2 regions of the Lysinibacillus sp. Ag94 genome follow, and region 2 is predicted to be linked to the other one. Evidence: riboswitches for the same ligand, from Rfam matches in the RefSeq annotation. Region 2 holds a riboswitch; the other holds the start of a gene.
The links. A riboswitch is a leader RNA that binds a small molecule or an ion and turns the genes downstream of it on or off. The one in region 2 is predicted to bind FMN.
Positions count from the first base shown of each region.

Region 1: it holds a riboswitch for FMN, as region 2 does, so the genes downstream of both, MY533_RS05710 (ECF transporter S component) here and ribE (riboflavin synthase) in region 2, are expected to answer to the same signal.

Region 1 covers NZ_CP096780.1:1,276,343-1,283,635, reverse strand. Annotated here, with positions in the region: gene MY533_RS05720 (sodium-dependent transporter) at 1-397, opposite strand, end outside; gene MY533_RS05715 (SH3 domain-containing protein) at 893-2,410, opposite strand; gene MY533_RS05710 (ECF transporter S component) at 3,392-3,976, opposite strand; FMN riboswitch at 4,198-4,393, opposite strand; gene MY533_RS05705 (RNA polymerase subunit sigma) at 4,646-5,950, opposite strand; gene sigX (RNA polymerase sigma factor SigX) at 5,947-6,480, opposite strand; gene MY533_RS05695 (ATP-binding protein) at 6,558-7,293, opposite strand, start outside.
Region 2 covers NZ_CP096780.1:1,506,462-1,513,754, reverse strand. Annotated here, with positions in the region: gene MY533_RS06825 (spore germination protein) at 1-381, opposite strand, end outside; gene ribE (6,7-dimethyl-8-ribityllumazine synthase) at 566-1,033, opposite strand; partial or broken gene ribB (3,4-dihydroxy-2-butanone-4-phosphate synthase) at 1,088-1,678, opposite strand; gene ribE (riboflavin synthase) at 1,773-2,411, opposite strand; FMN riboswitch at 2,552-2,677, opposite strand; FMN riboswitch at 2,804-2,929, opposite strand; gene MY533_RS06805 (YibE/F family protein) at 3,176-4,300, shown strand; gene MY533_RS06800 (YibE/F family protein) at 4,303-5,079, shown strand; gene MY533_RS06795 (HAD hydrolase-like protein) at 5,394-6,011, shown strand; gene MY533_RS06790 (VanW family protein) at 6,427-7,293, opposite strand, start outside.

The sequences.
Region 1 (7,293 bases), 230 kb from region 2:
CACTAGGATCAACGGAAGAATCAATAACAGCCCCAGTCACACCAAGGCCACTGTATATAAAGATCCAACCCCCTACAACACTGTAAAAACTTAATAATAAAAAACAGCCGAGCACACCCATGCGACCAACCCAAGCCCAACCTGTTTTCGTAGGTGCAATTTTTTTATAGGCAGTTACAGCCTCAGACTGTGTTCCACGACCTAAAATATATTCTGATAATAACATCGGTAAACCAATCAACAATGTAAAAAGAACAAAAATCAGAAAAAACGCTCCCCCACCACTTTGTCCAGTAACATATGGAAGCTTCCAAATTGCCCCCAGTCCGATTGCAGCTCCAGCCGATGCTAAAATAAAGCCTAGTTTACTAGACCATTGACTCTTTTTTCCACTCATCTCTTCAAACTCCTCTAACTTACTCAACTCTTCCTTATTCTACAATAAAATAATACACTCGACTAGATTAATTCTATATGTTACTTTTGCGTAATATTATCCAACACCTCTACCATTCTACATAAAAAAAACTCGAAATTCTGATACTAGTATTACAACCTATGTACTTGTATATGATTACATAGTTTCTATCATGCGATATAGTGTAATGGTGCGTTTGTAGGCTGGGGATTGGGTAGAAGAACCTCTGAGGATAAACAATGAATGAAATTACACAGCAATCTGTGGGCTTGTGCGTAAAATTACACACAAGTCCTTTTGTTATGCTTTCTCAATCACTCCAGTAACTTAACAAAAGACGTTGTAGCTCCCATCAAGCAATCTGTGTCAATGAAATTAGTTATGAAAGGTTCGAGGAGTGTCAAGAAAGGATTTATTAAACATAAAAAAGAAAAGATGACTTTTATAGTCACCTTTTCACTTGTAAGTAGCAATTTAGTTATTGAATATTTGCTCGTAACGGTGGAAGAATGCCACTGCGTGCGCTCTTGTTAGAGAATCATTTGGTTTAAACTCTTCATTTGTTTTAGTAGTTGTTAAACCATTATCACGAAGGAATTTAATAGCTTCTGACTGAGATAAAGTCTTACCATAATGCATTGAAGCCAAGATACGAGCGAAGTTACCCCGTGTGATATCCTTACCTGCAATGGCTTGTTTCGATGCTGTGTTTGCACCTAGAACTGGTAGAGAGTATTTTGTAGCCAGTTGGTAGTTTTTGTCACCATACCATGTAGTATTAGCTTTCGTTGAAGCTAGTTCTGATGGTTTGAAGTAACGGAATAGGATAGTTAACATTTGGTTTTCCGTTAAGTTAGTGTACGGTTTAAGTAAGTTTTCGTACTTGCCTGTTGATGGGTTTTTCACGTTTAGGTATCCACTGATGATACCGATGTTGACTGCCCACTTAAAATCCTCAGCCCAGTATTGGTTTGCATTGTAATCAGCAAACTTTGATACATCAACGTTTCCCGTTGTTGGCGGTGTTACTGGAGGTGTTGGCGTTGGTGTTGAAGCTGAGTAGTTTAAATAACTTGATGCTACATACCCCTTTGTCCCGTCATTTCTTTTCACAGGATACCAAACAAAATGGTTTTTCTTCGTTGATACTTCTTCATATTCAAAAGGTCCCGTAATGGTAACAATTTCACCTTCACGTAAAGTACCCATAGCAGTACTATCCTTAGTAGGTCTTGTCCTCAATGTTACATTAGTTGTTGTTGCACTAACTTTCTGATTTGTTTTAAAAAAATACTTTGATTTTGTTAATGGTACATCAAATTTATAGTTCATCGCTGAAAATTTAATATTTTCCCTGCTGTTAGAATCATATTGAAAATGTTCGCGTTTAAAAGGCAGCTCTGTTAAGTCTATTAATTCCAATTTCTCAATAATTCGGAGAATTCTTTCTTGATAGGCATTTGCATTTCTTTCATCAGTTGCTTGGACAATTGGACTATTTACTGGTTTAGTACCGTTATAAGCCATGATAGCGAAGTACCAATGTTCCAATACATCTCTTTCCCCACCGTTGATGCTAGGCAAATCCTTCCGCTTAAACATATCATCTAGAGTCTTTACACCAGCTTGAATATTATAGACAATATCGCTTTTTAGTCTATCTTGATCGTAGCCAGCTTGATTTGTAATTTGCATAATGCCAATTCCATTATCTGCTGTCACAATCGCTTTACCATTACTATCGAAATGACGCCAATTTCCACTTTCACCTTCCGCTATTGCCTTCACAATTTCAGGTGGAACATCATAACTCAGTGCTGTTTCGGTTAACAAACAGTTCATTGTGGAATAGTCAGGGTTTACATTCGACGCCGAATCATACCCACATGTATTTGCAATATTATTAGCTAATACATTTTTATCTATGTTTATAGATAGAGAGAGGGTACCAATGGCAATCACACTAATCAAAGGTTTCAATATCTTTTTCATATGTGATTATTACACTTCCTTTCATATTTTTTAAAGATAAAAGATTCAGATATATGTTATCATAAACCCAATATTTGAGATAGGGGTAATAGTCAACATTTCCTTCATTTAACATTTTTGAACAATAAATGATAGCTCAAACATATATTGTTTAATTTTAATTCGGTGTAAAGTTTGTAAATAGCGATTGTTGGATTTTTACTTTTTTTGTGAAATAGGTAAGCTTCCTAAAGTCCATTGAAACAAGCCCAAGCAAAATCTATCAACTCTTACAAGCTCGTTAAATGGCTCTATAAACTTGCTACAATTGTTGTTGTAAGCTGACTCAAAGTTGAAACAATAGAGTTACTTGGAATCTAAAAGCAACATACCAAAATGTCAACTTCGTACTTTAGTGGTATATAAAAAGAGGGAGGAATTGCCTCCCCTTATGTATGATGTTATAGGTATTGCTCTTAGCAAAAGAACCATCTTTCTTCGGAACCTTTCTATCAACCTCAATCAAACCTGCTAGTTCTAAATTCTGAATCAATGCACGAATACTTCTCTCATTACACAAACAACGTCAATAATCTCATTGTTGAATACAGTTGCAGGAGCATAACCAAACATCTTGCCTACGATATTTCAGATACACAACGAGCAAATTCAAATACACTTATAGGTAATGTATCATCCGTTGAGAAAAAATTAGACCTCCTTCTCCTCTCGATTGTATTGTAGAAGTGGTTTCTTACATATATATCACCCACTATATCTTTTAAGAAATTCCTTCGATTGAGATTCGTCAATATCTAGTAATTGTGTTACCTTAATACCATCTTGTTAGGTCAGTGTATATTGCTTAAATTCTGTAACTCTTTCTCATCTAAAAAATCTGCAATTGCAAATTTAAGCAACAAAAAACACCTCCTAGACTTTAACAGTCCAATGAGGTGTCATTACTTGAACACTATCCTAAATCATACTTTATTCTCGAAATTAACTCATATACATAGAACGCTGATGATGAATCCATTTACGCATTGTTGTAAATAGTAATGCCATGATGATGGTAATTAAAATACCTTTCACAATGTTAAATGGCAAAATACCAGCTACGATCATTTTATATAGTGAATCACCTACAACAGGCTCCATACCTAAAAAGTAAGTGTACATAGGTAAAAATACAACATAGTTAAGAATGCTCATTCCTACTGCCATTACAATTGTTCCAGCAGCTAAACCTCCGACAAGGCCTTTAACTGTTTTGGAGCGATTAAATACAAAGCTCACTGGTAGAATAAATAAAATACCTGTTGCAAAGTTCGCGATATGTCCTACCGGTACTCCCGTTGGCGTGCCTGAGAAAACCCAGTCCAACACATTTTTAAATAATTCTACTAAAATACCGGCTATAGGTCCCATAGTAATCGCCGCTAATAATGCTGGCATATCACTAAAGTCCACTTCCAAAAACGCTGGAAACGGCGGAATCGGGAAATTAAAAAGCATTAATAAAAACGAAATACTACTCAGCATGCCAATCGTAATATAAGATTGAAGTTTAACATTTTTCTTCATTGAAAACTCTCTCCTCTTTGCTGATTCAATCTCGCAAGAAGAAAGGTTACGACCTAATCGATCATCATCATGAAAAAACCCTTATGCAAAGAGCATAAGGGAGAATAGGCAAGATTAAAAAACGCCATTAATTAACTATTTTCTGAGCATACGCTGTGTGAAATCACATCGAAAAAACGCTCGTAAATAGTTAAATTCATAACAATGAATGACGATCGTACCTCCATCTTCTCCCATCCAGACTTTAACTGTCGGCCTTGGAATCGCACCAAGTCAGCCATGCAAAAAATTTTTGCACAGGTCGCGGGCTGAAGAGCCTTTCGTAAATATGCGAGCTAATATGTCCTAAAAGAAACATTAGCGATTTACAACTCTATTACCGCCGGTCGGGATTTTCACCCTGCCCCGAAGATGAATCATTATTTTTTTGTTTCATAGCCTTACTATAATGAATTATTAGAGAAAAGTAAATAGCTTTGCTTAAAAAAATCCGATTAAACTTGTATGCTTTAAGCACATGAAAAGTAGCTTAAGTCCATATTAGAGACACTTCTGTACAGGATGCTTTGCTTTCGCTAAAAAAATTCCAATAATAAGAGCATTCACGCACATATAGCGGCGAGAATGCTCCAAAAAATTTCTTTAATTCTATTTTTGTTGTTAGGCTGTTTATGGCATATATCGTTTATTGGCTCCTACAGGCTTTGGCAAGAATTTTTTTAAATCAAATCCTTCCCAGCTTTCCTGTACAACATTGTCTAGACGTATTTGTTGTTCAAAACTTGCAGCAGTAAGCATCATAGCTTCTATCATTTGAGTTGCACGAACAGTATCCATGGTCGTTAAATCAAGCGGCTCATCAAATGTAACAATAACACCTTCTGCTACTTCTTTCACACTGTATGTTATATTTTCCGGTACAACTGGAACGTATACATCATCATTTTTATTTCGCATAACGGTAAGCGCTTCTGTAACAGTGGAAAAAGTTTTACGAGTATCGGGTGATAAATATTCAGCTCCATTTTCATCTTTATATAAATAATAATTAAAGTGATTTGCGCTTGTTAAGGTCATAGACTTACTTGGCTCTTCATCCTTAGAAAATTTGTAGGCTGTACCATCAGAATTTTCAAACTCAACATCTTTATACTCTGAATCTGAGAATGTATCCTGTAAAGTATCTAAATATTCATTCGTATCTGCTGAAGCAACATCATAATCGTTTTTCTTCGGCAAAACATGAACGAGTTTATCGCCCTTCTCCTTCAATTCTCCTTTATATGGATGATAGTTAGTAAAACCATTTGCTTTTTCATCAATTTGCGGCGCATACTTTTCATACATTTGTAATGTTGTAGGCTTTTTCTTCGGAAAATCAGTAGCTACTCGTTCATTTGGAATGATATACGTCATCGGCACGCTTTTCTTATCACGATTGGCCAAACCAATATGAAATACTACTGCATCTGTTAAATCTTCCGCATAAACAGATGATCGTAGAGACATGATCCTTGAATGTTCTGCTACGATGTTGTTGGATTCCATCATCTTATCGTGGTTGATAGAGCTTTTCGCTACATGATCGTCTGGCGATATTGAATATTGAGAGGTTTCAGGCGCATTAGCCTGGTCTATTTTTGTATCATTATGATTTAGCAACGTCGAGCCTGTAAATACTGTCAAAGCGAAAACTGCTGCAACACTCATAAAAATTGGCCATTTATGAACTTTCTTCTTTGTTGCTGTCTCTGTACTTTCTTGTTGTGGAGGATTACCGTGTTGTTGCTCTTGTGCTGTTATTTCATCATCTATTGGTTGTTGTATAGCTCCTTGAAGATGAGCATTATCCTGCAAGCGAGCATCTGTCAATAATCGATTTAATATTTCTTCTTTTGAACGGCGGTCAGAAAGCTTAGGGGCATTATTTAATAGATGCTCAAGTTGGTCATCATCAAATTGGTTATGTGTCATTGCCATTTCGCCTCCTGTTCTCTAACCTGTTGTAGCTGCTGCCTTAAAAATTTAATAGCACGATGCTGAGTGGTTTTTACCTTCGCTTCTGTCCAATCTAGTATTTGTGCAGTTTCTGCAATCGATAAATCTTGAAAGTAGCGCATAATAATGACCATTTTTTGGTCACCAGTACAGTGTTCAAGTGCTGATTGTACCTGCATAAATTCATCACTGGCCTGCAGCACGTCTTCCGGTGATGGTGTGGTTGAATGTAGCTGTTCCGTTTCCCAATCAAAAAAATCAAGTGAATGTTTTTGGCGTACAGCCTGCTTTCTAAAATGATCAATAGCGACATTTTTAGCAATAGCAAAAAGCCAAGTCTTTTCGCTACTATTTCCTGCGAACTGATCATATGAGCGCAAAACGCGAACATAAACCTCATGCGCTAAATCCTCAGCAAGTGTACGGTTTTTTACTAAATAAATAAGAAACTGGAACACATCTTGATGATATGCATCGTATAATCGATGGAACACGGAGTCATTCAAAGCACTCCACCCCCGTTCTCTTTATATTTGTCGTCTAAATGTCCACAGAAGTTACATCCAATTAATACCACTCTTTATTAATATGAATCAAAAGGTAAATAAAAGGTGAAGGTAGTCCCCTCTTTTAGCACACTATCTACCATAATATTGCCCGAATGTGCCTTGACAATATTTCTAGCAATAGCTAAACCTAGGCCAGTTCCGCCTTTAGAACGTGTACGTGCCTTGTCTGCTTTATAGAAACGTTCAAAGACATATGGTAAGTCCTCTTGAGGGATACCATGCCCTGTATCCTGGACAGATATTTTGGCAAAGGTTGGCTCCTGCTCAACCTTCACTGTTACTGACCCTTCATCAGTATGACGGAGAGCATTATCCACTAAATTCGTTAATACTTGTTCAATTCGATCCTCATCTATACTAATCGAAGCTTCGTCATTAAATTCACTGTCAAATATTAGACGAACATGTTTCTCTTTTGCAACCTGTGCAAATTTTTGAGTAATACGTTCAAATGTCGAATTAATTGGAAGCTCATCCTTGTACAGCGTCATATGCCCCGATTCCATACGCGCAAGATCTAATAAATCTGTTACGAGACGTCCCATACGTTTCGATTCATCATAAATAATTTTTGTAATCTCATTACGTTCTTCTTGATCCTGTATAAAATCATCATCCATTAGAGCCTCTGAATAACCTTGGAGCATCGAAATTGGCGTCCGTAGCTCATGAGACACATTGGCAATAAAGTCTGAACGTAGTTTTTCTAAACGATGCTGCTCCGTCATATCACGAATAACCGCAACCGCT
Region 2 (7,293 bases):
TAATTCAAGAGTTGTTTCTTTAGGTTCTCTATTTGGTTTTTTTGCGATATAACTCGAATACAACAAATTCTGATTTTCAAAATATAATAAAACATGCCCTTTATAGACTCTAGTCATCGCATCATCTTTACTTGTTATTCTCTGAAGATGGGGAATGTGTAAATTATTTTGTATATGTTCCTCTAACAATTCCTCCGATTTTCCAGTAAATAATGATTGTACTCGTTGTACAATAACAGTCTGCAGTAACCGCTCATCCATCATTCCTTCACATTTTATCAAATGTACTTTATGTTGCTGAAATAAATATTCTTGGAATATTACATCAGCAGAGCGTTGAAATAGTGACTTCAAAGATTTGATATTTAATTCTTGTTGCATTGAAGAAATATCCCTCATCTCCTACTGAGCCAGCTCCTAATTAGTACATTTATGAGTAATAACACAAATACACTTACGGCTATTTTCCCCACGGTCTAAAAAAATATGCAAGAAAACTTTAATGTTCATAATGCTTTTTCAGAATAATTCACCTACGAATTTTTCATACTATTATTAGAAAAACTTATCCAATCATCTTCTTTAAATTCGCCATTTCAATAGCAGACATTGCTGCATCATAGCCTTTATTTCCTGATTTAGTCCCTGCACGCTCAATCGCTTGTTCAATACTTTCTGTAGTAACAATGCCAAAAATAACAGGTACATTTGTAGTTAGTGATACATTAGCAATTCCTTTTGCTGATTCATTACATACATAATCATAATGTGTTGTTGAGCCACGGATTACAGTACCTAATCCAATTATTGCATCATATTTCTTTGTTTCGGCTAACTGTTTTGCAATGAACGGAACTTCAAATGCACCAGGAACCCATGCGACATCGATAGAATTCTCATCCACACCATGACGCTTTAAACCATCTAATGCACCGTCTAATAATTTGCTTGTAATAAATTCGTTGAAACGACCAACTACTACTGCTATTTTTAAATCCGTACCAATCAATTGTGCTTCAAATGTTTTAACCATTGTTCTTTTCTCCTTTTATATAGACATTTTATTTTCTTCCATTATTTGTTGACTACGATAAGTGGCCAATGCTTCTATGGAAATCATTTTTAAATGATGTAGCGCTGCGTATTTAACAAGGTCATTAAAGCGTAGCATTTTGCCATTGTCCCCCATAATTTCACAAATAATGCCCGCAGGAATACTATGACACAGCTTGGCCAAATCAATTGTAGCTTCTGTATGTCCTCTACGCTCTAATACACCATTTTCCTTTGCAATTAACGGGAATACATGACCGGGTCTACGAAAATCCGCAGGTTTCGCTTGTGGTTCTAGCATTTTTTTTATAGTCATTGCCCGTTCAAAGGCACTAATTCCAGTCGTTGTGTCTACATGATCTATACTAACGGTAAATGCCGTTTGATGATTATCTGTATTAATACTAACCATAGGCTTTAATGCTAATTTTTGTGCAAGCTCCTGTGAAATCGGCGTACAAATAAGACCTCTTCCATAGGTCGCCATAAAGTTAATCGTTTCTGGGGTCATAAATTCCGCAAGTGCGAGTAAGTCCCCTTCGTTTTCTCGGTCCTCGTCATCTACTACAATAATCATCTTCCCTTGTTTTAAATCCTCTAATGCTTCTTCAATTGAATGTAGCAATATCGCCACCTCCAGCTCGTAAAATGTATTAGATCCATTATGCCTCGGCATAATTGCGTCTAAAATTTTGCAGATATTTGGACTCTAATAGAAGTTAAAACCCGTTTTTTGCTAAGAAGTCTCTTGAAATGGTTGGTGCTTCCTGTCCACGCTTAAGTTGATGCAAAATGTATTTTCCAACTAAATCGGTTTCAACATTGACGAGATCACCAATTTTTTTCATACCTAAAATAGTTTCCTTGTATGTGTGAGGTATCAGTGATACTGTGATACCGTTTTTCTCGACATGGAAGAGGGTTAAACTCGTTCCGTCGATTGTAATAGAGCCCTTTGGTATACAGTAGCTCGTTAACTCCTTCGATAGTTCAATATCAATATAGACTGCATTTGCTAATGTTCGCTTGCGCACTATTTTCCCTATCCCGTCTACATGTCCGGATACAAAATGACCACCGAAACGTCCATTAGCCGACATAGCGCGCTCTAAATTTACCGGATCTCCAACTAAGAGCTGCTGTAAATTTGTTGCGCTCACTGTTTCAGGCATTACATCCATCGTTAGCTCTTGTTCATTAAAATGTATCACTGTTAAACAAACACCATTGACCGCTATACTGTCTCCGAGCTTTACATCCTCTACCATTTGCTTTGAAATTACGGTAATTTTCATACTTTGCCGATCACTTTGCATGGTTTTTACGGTACCAATATCCTCAACAATTCCTGTAAACATTTTTTCACCTGCTTTCAATCATTTAATAAATTTCCGTTCAAACAAAAAACCCCTTAAATGAAAGGGGTTTGGGAGTTCATCTTAAGACGTCAACAAATAAACCTTATGGATATAATATTTTTTCCATAGGCTGTCATCTCATCGTTCTTCTCCCATCCAGACTGTCACTGTCGGTTTTGGATTCGCACCAAATCAGCTTGCGCTCACGGACTTTGAATTTCTTCATCACCGCCGATTGGGAATTTCACCCTACCCCGAAGAACTACTGCTATTCAATTTTTTAGCTAAATAAAACAAAAACTACTTCCCGCTATAAAATGGGAAGTAGTTAACATAAAAGCATACTTAAAGAAACCTTATAAACTCAAGCGAATTTAAAAAGCTCATATACTTTTACCCTTCTCCCATCCAGACTATAACTGTCGGTTTTGGATTTGCACCAAATCAGCTTGCGCTCACGGACTTTGAATTTCTTCATCACCGCCGATTGGGAATTTCACCCTACCCTGAAGGATATTTTTATTTAGCTATTTCTAACGATAACACTATTTTATTTTATTATCCAGATAATTCTTAATAGAAATTTTTTTCTCTACCTAATTTCGCTTTCATAAATTTGTACTAACGTTGGTTTTTTTCTTAAATGAAGGAACCTCTAGTCATTTAGCACGTTACTTTATAATGGCATTTTTTTATCTGCTTAACATTAACAATGAACGCAACAAATATGATTAGATTCCCTTCTCACATTGGAGGTTTTTTTATTGCAAACCATCTTGAAAAAAAAATCGTTTAACAAAGTCATATTTTATACTTTTATCGCAATTTGCTTTATCGCTTCTGTTTTTTTCGTTTATCACAATGAAGGATTTTATGACCGTCCAATTGCAGAAGTTATAAAAACAGAATTAAAAGAATCAAATCTTGTAACGGATATGTATGAAAATGATGATCATTTATATACTCAGCAAATTACAGCTGTATTAAAAAATGGTGAAAAAAAAGGTAAGCTTATTCATTTTACCAATGAGTATTCAGCATCTGGAGCCTTTGATCAAGAGTACCATGTTGGACATAAATTATTTGTTTCTATAAAAGCAAATACAAACGAAAATGGAGATTTAACTGGGACAATTTTAGACGTAAAACGTGATCAGTTTGTCTTGATAGTGGCGTGGATTTTTATCGTTGCTTTGCTGATTGTTGGGAAAAGACAAGGGTTATTTTCTATCATCAGTTTAATTGTAAATTCTCTTGTCTTATCCTACGCTTTAGATTTATATATACATTCCAATATAAATTTGATAGTTATTAGCGGGGTATGTGTTCTTTTATTTACGGTCATTTCTTTAATTCTCATTAACGGCTTGAACGAGAAAACATATGCGGGGATTGTTGCAACACTTATCGGAACATTTATTTCGTTATTGATTAGCGCTGTAGTTCTGTGGATCACAAACGAGAACGGAATTCGATATGAAGAGATGCAATTTTTAACGCGCCCATATCGGGTAATTTTTATGGCTGGGTTATTTATTGGAGCACTAGGAGCTGTAATGGACGTCTCCATCACAATGGCTTCTTCAATGTTCACTTTATTTGAGCAAAACCAAGATCTATCTGACCAGGCACTGAAAACCTCAGGAATTGATATCGGGAAAGACATTATGGGAACGATTACAAGTATTTTGTTTTTAGTTTATATTTGTGGCTCAATCCCTATGTTGATTTTATATTTGAAAAACTCTTATCCATTGGGGCAAACACTTTCCATGAACCTTTCATTAGAATTAGCTAGAGCCCTAGCAGGGGGAATCGGTGTAGTCTTAACGATTCCGATCAGTTTATACACTTCTATTTTTTTCATTAATCGAAAGAGGGCAAAATAATGATGAATGTATTAGTATGGTTAACTGCCATTTTATTCATATTAATGATTGTTATTGGTGGGAAAAAAGGTGTACGTTCTTTTCTATCTTTATTTTTAAACTTTGGAGTGCTCTTTATAACTATCTTTTTAATGACTAGTCAGAAAAATAGTCCGATTATATTAACGCTCATTGCCTGTACCGTCATTAGCTGGATTAGCTTATTTTTTATTAATGAAATGAGCAGTAAAACGGTAACTGCATTCATTTCTACAATGATTACGATTGTAATTTTATTACTATTCATTGTTTTTGTAACGGAGAAATCAATGATTCGTGGATTCGGGGAAGAATCCTCTGAGGAAATCAGCATATTTTCCCTTTATATTGGCGTCAATTTTGTGCAAATTAGCGCTTCCGTTATTATTATGAGTACGATTGGGGCAATTTTGGATGTTGCTATTTCCATTGCTACTTCTATGCATGAGATTCTTCATCATAATCCTTTCATTAGCAGAAAAAAATTATTTACATCAGGTTTAAGCATTGGAAGGGACATTTTAGGGACAGATACAAATACATTATTTTTCGCTTTCTTTGGTGGTTATTTAAGCTTGTTCATATGGTTTAAAGATTTATCTTATTCAATTGGCGAAATCATTAATTCTAAAGTATTTACCACTGAACTTATTATGATATTTTGCGCAGGTATTGGCATCGCACTCATCATTCCTATTACTTCCTCGGTAAATGCCTATTATTTAATAAAAAAACGAGATACAACACAAGATGTTGCATAATAATTGTACCTGTCACCCTGTTCAATACCAACGGATGGCAGGTACTTTTTGTCCATTCAACTACATAATAATTTTAAAGATGATTTCGTTATTGATTTTAACGCATTTTTCGGTACAATATTTACCAATGAAGGTACCTTACTCCCTTTCATCAAAAAAACATTTACCCTTTAGTAAAAAAATTATTCATCTAGGGTTATTTACAATACGCTGTTTCATATCCTGTATAATCATGTCATTATTTTTTGAATAGGCAGTAACATTTTCAAGAAAAAAACGTCTTTACAACTAGATTATAAAGGAGAAAATTTGTAATGAAATATATTATCTTTGATTTTGATGGAACACTGGCAGATTCTACAGCAGTGTTTACATCAGCTTGGAATACGATTGCTCAAAAATATAAATTTAAAGGAATAGAGTTAAAGGAAATCGAATCATTAAAAAAATTATCTATAGCGGAACGCAGTAAATTATTCGACTTTCCAATGTATAAATTGCCCATGATTTTACCACAGTTTTATCGCTTGTATCGTCAGTCATTAAATGATGTTCATCTTTATGATGGCATTAAAGAAGTCCTTTTGGAAATTGATAAAAGAGGCTATAAAATCCTTATTATTTCCTCTAATTCACAAGAGAATATTTTAGAATTTCTAAAAATGAACGGCATTCATTGTGTATCAAATGTTCTTTGTTCAAACCGTATTTTTGGAAAAGATAAAGTAATAAAAAAATTTTTAAAGGACTCTGGCATTACCCCTTCTGAAGTTTTATACATCGGCGATGAGCAAAGAGATATTGTAGCCTGCAAAAAAGTGGGCGTGCCAATTATTTGGGTTGGTTGGGGATATGACGCTATTGAAGTTATATGCCAAGAAGATCCCGAGTACAAAGTAGCTACACCACAAGAGATTTTAAATATTATCTAAACGAATAGGATCATAGCGATTAAAAAATCGCTATGATCCTATTGTAGTTGAAAAAAAGTATGGACTTTCGGCAAAGTGAGGGGGTAATTACCGTGCGGACTGGGCACTTTCCTAGGGACGTCAAAGGAGCCGCTTTACTTGCAATGCTCGCTCCAAGGTCTCCGTTTTTTGTGCGAAAGCGAAGCGGCAGCGGCACCGAAGTTGGTCACAAAGCGTTATCATAGGATGTAATGGTCGTAGCCTTCGTTCCTCTATCTCTAATCCACAAGGAATCGCCCAATCTTCACTCTAATTTAATGGATAATACGAAAGCGAAGCGACAACACTAAATACTTATGTATGAAAAGTGTCAGCGATATTTCTTTTCTGCAGTTTTAACAAAAAAAAGACACATTGTAAGTGTCTATGAAAAAAACTAGGGCTTTTTCAAGTTGGCTACATATTTTTTGGCTGTTCTGATCTCAATTGTAAGTGAATTTTTGCTATAGCTAGCTTTAATTAAAAATGGTACGTTAGTTGTATTATGAAATCTAAAATCTAAACCACCATAGGAAACGGTAGCGTCTCTTCCTTTTGGAACATACCCGACATCCAATGAATGGTGGTGACGTTCTACAAATTTCACCGGTATTTGATCAACCGCGTTAAATAAGGTTGAGGACGTTTGACAGATACCTCCCCCAATGCCCATCACAACCTTTTTGTTGATAATCTCTGGTGCAGGCTGATAACCATTAACTTCATCCCTAGGTCCAACAACTGTATTAAAGGAGAAATAATCACCGCTTCCAACGATAACATTATTAATGGCCTTCGCAGAAAGTTCAATATTTTTATTTCTTCCTACATCATGAGTATTAAAATAAGTTGTATAGGATCCAACAGCTACGTCTTCTAAATACGGAATGTCTTCAAAATTATAGCCGCTTTCTGTAACAGATAGGGGCAACTCCACTTTACCACCAGTTGCTGATGCTTCTAATATTCTCTCTACTAAGTCACTTTCTTTTAAAACAATTAAAGGACTACCTTTAATTACTTTTCCTTGATCATCTAGCTTATCGAGTATCATCCGCTTATCATAGCCGGTTGCTTTTTCATTTCCTCGCGCCAAATCTTTTGCTAATTGCTTAATTTGTTCTGTATACGATTGTCGATCTCGTTCGTAGTCCATTTCCTTCGGTGCAATTGTTTGGATGATAGCTTTTGTTGAAGGGTCTTCGATTTCAACCACGACGGGCTCTGCTTGTTGTAAGGTAACAGGCTTTTTTACATCATCCGC